2 regions of the Virgibacillus alimentarius genome follow, and region 1 is predicted to be linked to the other one. Evidence: riboswitches for the same ligand, from Rfam matches in the RefSeq annotation. Region 1 holds a riboswitch; the other holds the start of a gene.
What was found. A riboswitch is a leader RNA that binds a small molecule or an ion and turns the genes downstream of it on or off. The one in region 1 is predicted to bind S-adenosylmethionine.
Positions count from the first base shown of each region.

Region 1 (2,208 bases):
GTTTAAATAAAATTCCGTTACATGCCATCCACCGAAATGGTACCAAAGTAATCCAGAAATAGAACCGCTAAATAAGGAAATTAGTGCTGCTCTTTTTGTTACAATTGGCCAGAATAATGCAGCTGCAACGGGCGCAAATGTTGCGGAATTTCTAGTTACCCAAGCAAATACATTCCACCATGCAGATTGTTCAGACCGCAAAAAGGCAAATACGATCATTAATAGTGTTAATATGACTAACGACCAGCGTGTATAGTTAATAAGCTGTTTTTCCGTAGCCTTTGGATTAATAGCACTCCCAACATCCTTACCCAAACTTGTTGCACCAGAAAATTGACAAGGTGCTCCCCAGCTTAATGCGGCTGCCCAAAATCCAAGAAAAAATAAACCGACAAGCGGGGCGGGTAATGTGTCCATCAAGTAAAGCGGCACTGCAATAAGTCCGAGGCTCTTTCCTGGTAATACTGCTGCTGCGGCAAGTCCAAACACAACAGCTCCTATAATAAGTGGAATTCCTATTAGAGCAGCGTAAATTAATCCTTTTTGCCCTTCTTTTTCTGTTTTACAAGATAGAGCCATTTGAAAGGCAGCTTGCGCAAGTAGTACGTTGACTAAAAACGTTCCAAACCATGCAATAATTGTTTGCATTCCAATGTTTGTCCATGAAGCAAGCTCCGGCTTTTGAGTAAATAACTCCTGAATTCCATCAATGCCTGGATTAATAAAGAAAGCAATTGTTCCAATAATAAGCATGATAAAAAATACGATGACATTGCTTAGTTGTGTAAAACCAATGGACCACATTCCGCCAAATTGCAGATAGATAAGTAATAGTACAGCCGTTATAGCAACCGATCCGACGAGAGGCATGCCAGTAAAAACACTCATGGCTGATGCAAATGCTAAGGCTGTAGCAACTGACCACATTGGAAATGTAAAAGCTGTAATGGCTCCTGAAAAAGCCCTTATTTTTTCCCCATAGTGGTCACCAATCAATCCTGAAATTGTTATAAGCGCTTTTTTTCGAAATGGTCCAATGAGTACAAAAGCAATAATTAAAATGTGAATGGTTTCCGCAACTCCATACCAGACAGCTGAAATACCAGTTAGATAGCTCAGTTCAATAATAGCTATAAAAGAGGACCCTGAGAAGAGTCCGGTGATACAGACCATGACGAACAGTGTTCCGAAGTTTCTGCCACCTATAAAAAAGCCGGATGCTTTTTTAGCTCTTCTTTTTGCAATTTGCCCAGCAAATAGTAAAAAGCATGTATATGCCAGAGCCAATCCCATAAACCAATAACCTACCGTAGTCATGAAGATCACACGCTCCTTCCTTTTTTATTACAACTATAAACCTATTAGTCCAATAAACACACTGTGTTTAAAATGAATACTAAAATAAAAACCCCCTTCCTAAAGGAAGAGGATTGGCTCTCCCTTATCTGTCAGACAAAGAACGTCTGTTGGATTTGGCACCTTATTAGGTAAACAGGTTGCCGCAGGATCAAAGGACCAAACTCCTCCCCTGGCTCTTGATAAGGAAATATCGTTTTTATGAAATTATTATTCATTGTAAGAATTAATTCCATAATTGTCAAATTAATTTAAATTTTACTAAAAACATACCAGATGATAGAGATAAAAGTGTTCCTTTAAAGCGTGTTTGCATGTATGGGGAATTTCCAGTAAAATGGGGGAGGTAAGAAGTGCTATCTTTGAAAAGAGGGTATCAATATGGATAAAACATCTATCTATGGATTAACATATAATCAACTGAAAGATTGGCTTGTGGAGCACGGCCAAAAGAGATTTCGAGCGCAGCAGGTCTGGAACTGGCTTTACAAAAAGCGTGTGAAAAACTTTGCGGATATGACAAACGTCAATACAGATTGTTTAGAATTGTTAGAAGAACACTTTGTTCTTCACACGCTAGGTGAGGAAATTAAGCAGGAGTCATCCGACGGTACAATTAAATTTCTGTTCAGACTGCAAGATGGAAACTTAATTGAAACAGTTTTAATGCGTTTTAATTATGGTTTATCGGTTTGTGTGACAACACAAGTAGGCTGCAATATTGGATGTTCGTTTTGTGCAAGTGGTTTATTAAAGAAAAGCCGTGATTTAAACAGTGGTGAAATTGTCGAACAGATAATGAATGTACAGGCCCACCTCGATGCGAAAGGAGAAGGTGAGCGTGTCAGTCAT
Region 1 is NZ_JAGIKX010000034.1:24,065-26,272, forward strand. It holds gene J2Z81_RS13450 (sodium:solute symporter family protein) at 1-1,317, opposite strand, end outside; SAM riboswitch class I at 1,439-1,545, opposite strand; gene rlmN (23S rRNA (adenine(2503)-C(2))-methyltransferase RlmN) at 1,738-2,208, shown strand, end outside.

Region 2 (2,208 bases), on a different contig from region 1:
GGAATCAAATTTCCCTCTTTCTAGCAATTGTGCGATCTCCACCCAGTACGTTAACTGATTATGATTAACACCCCCGTCTTTCTCATGCTTCCACAGTCCAGTAGAATGTGGAGAAGGCGAATGCTGAATAAACCCGTTAAAATGAATTTGTTTACCCATGGTGAAAGCTCCTTTCAATGGGGGACCATCGCCTGTCGTACTAACCCGTTAAAGCAAAGGGGACAGTCCCTAAATGTAGTTATTTTCGATCATAAGCATTTAGTGCATTCACGCTATGTGCAAACGCCGATCCGGCTTGTAAAGCAACAGCGACGAAGATTGCTTCTGCTACTTCATTGACACTCGCACCGGTTTTTTTTGCATTTTTTGTATGAAGATCAATGCAATACGCACATCCGGTGGTATGTGCAGCTGCTACAGCAATTAATTCTTTCTCTTTTTCTGTCAGTATGTTCGCTTTTAGAGCCTGTTTGTCAAAATCCGCAAAGGCCCGAAAAGCATCACCTTGTAATGCGCCAAATTCTTTTAATCGTTGAAAATAACTTGTCCGGTACAGCTCATCAGAAGATTCTCCGTCATAAGCATTTAGCGCATTCACCCCATGAGCAGCTGCGGCACCTGCCTTTAGTGCGGCGGATACGAATACCGCTTCCGCTATTTCTTCTTTGGACGCTTCCTGCTCCTTCGCATTTCCTACATGCAAATCAATGCAGTACGGGCACCCGGTAATATGTGCAACCGCAACAGCAATTAATTCTTTTACCTTTACCGTCAATGCACCTTCTGCTAGCGCCTGCTCGTTAAATGAAAAAAAGCTTTTAAAGGCTTCCGGCGCATATTCCCTTAATTCTCCAATCCGTGAAAAATATGATTTTTTGTACAAGGTATCAGTTGAATGACTCACGTGAACCCACTCCTTTTGGTATATGATCTACATTCCACTAATTAAAACAATTATCCCCATCTTAATAATCGGTTTTGACACCATAAAATGTCCTTTTACCCTTTTCCCTAGCAAATCAGGTGCATGCATTAAAAAAACCCCTTCCGATGAGGAAGAGGTTTCATTTATCGACTACGTTCACTCATCTTTCAAGCCAATGCTTGCTGGAATTAGCACCTTGTTATCATAACGGTTGCTGCGGGATCAAAGGACCAGGTTCCTCCCCCGACTCTGGATAAGGAAATATTTTATTTAATTAGTAAGAATTGTATACCATCATACCGAATACAGAAAAATGTGTCAAGTACAAATTTTAAGGAACTGTCCCCCATCACTTTTTTACCAAATAACATGCTGCAGTCCAGGCGGTAATTGGAATGATTAGGCCAACACCAGCACCGGCTGAGAGAATGCTGATCATTTCTGCACTAAATACTTTCGAATTCACAATTTCCCCGAACGAATACGTTAAATCTTTAAACCACAAAATCAATGCCAGATAGCTTCCTAAAAAGGCAAAAAACAATGTGTTCGTATCTGCTCCAAGAACATCTCTGCCAATGCTTAGCCCAAATCGAACTAACTCTTTCCTGCTTGTTGATGGCTGATGATGAAATAGTTCCTGCATCGGCGAAACAATGGAAATAGCAATATCCGTAATCGAACCGATCGCAGTCAGTATGACCATAGCCGCTCCAACCTTGACGAAATCCACCCCAACATGGAGGGAAAATACACTGATTTCCTCAATGACCTCTTCGCCAAATCCCTGAACCTTCGCTTTGGACGTGATGAATACAATAAAAGAGATCAAAATAACAATGGTGATCATGGAAGAAATGAAGGCTGTTTTCGTTTTCATGTTTACTCCATTAATATAAAACAAATTCATACTGCAAATTGCTGTACATGCAATCAACGCTACAATAATTGGATTGACAATTGGAATGGTCATCAAAATCATGGTAATAAGAAACACGAGGAAATTTAGAAATAAGGTAAAAAAAGACCTTACCCCCTTTTTCCCGCCTACAAGCACCATTAACAAGAATAAAATAGCTGCCAGCACCACTTGTACCGTCATGATTTAGCCCTCTTTCGATTAATAAAAAAGATAGATGTATAGAGGCTTACTGGAATGGATAACACAATGCCAATCCCGCCCGCTAACGCCCTGGCTACTTCCAATGAAAGATTCATTGTCAGGGAAAATGTCAATGCCGACCCATTGTTTAAATATAAAATAAGCATCGGAATGGAACCGC
Region 2 is NZ_JAGIKX010000055.1:5,480-7,687, reverse strand. It holds gene J2Z81_RS15330 (LLM class flavin-dependent oxidoreductase) at 1-159, opposite strand, end outside; gene J2Z81_RS15325 (carboxymuconolactone decarboxylase family protein) at 239-904, opposite strand; SAM riboswitch class I at 1,083-1,185, opposite strand; gene J2Z81_RS15320 (YibE/F family protein) at 1,275-2,027, opposite strand; gene J2Z81_RS15315 (YibE/F family protein) at 2,024-2,208, opposite strand, start outside.
Region 2: it holds a riboswitch for S-adenosylmethionine, as region 1 does, so the genes downstream of both, J2Z81_RS15325 (carboxymuconolactone decarboxylase family protein) here and J2Z81_RS13450 (sodium:solute symporter family protein) in region 1, are expected to answer to the same signal.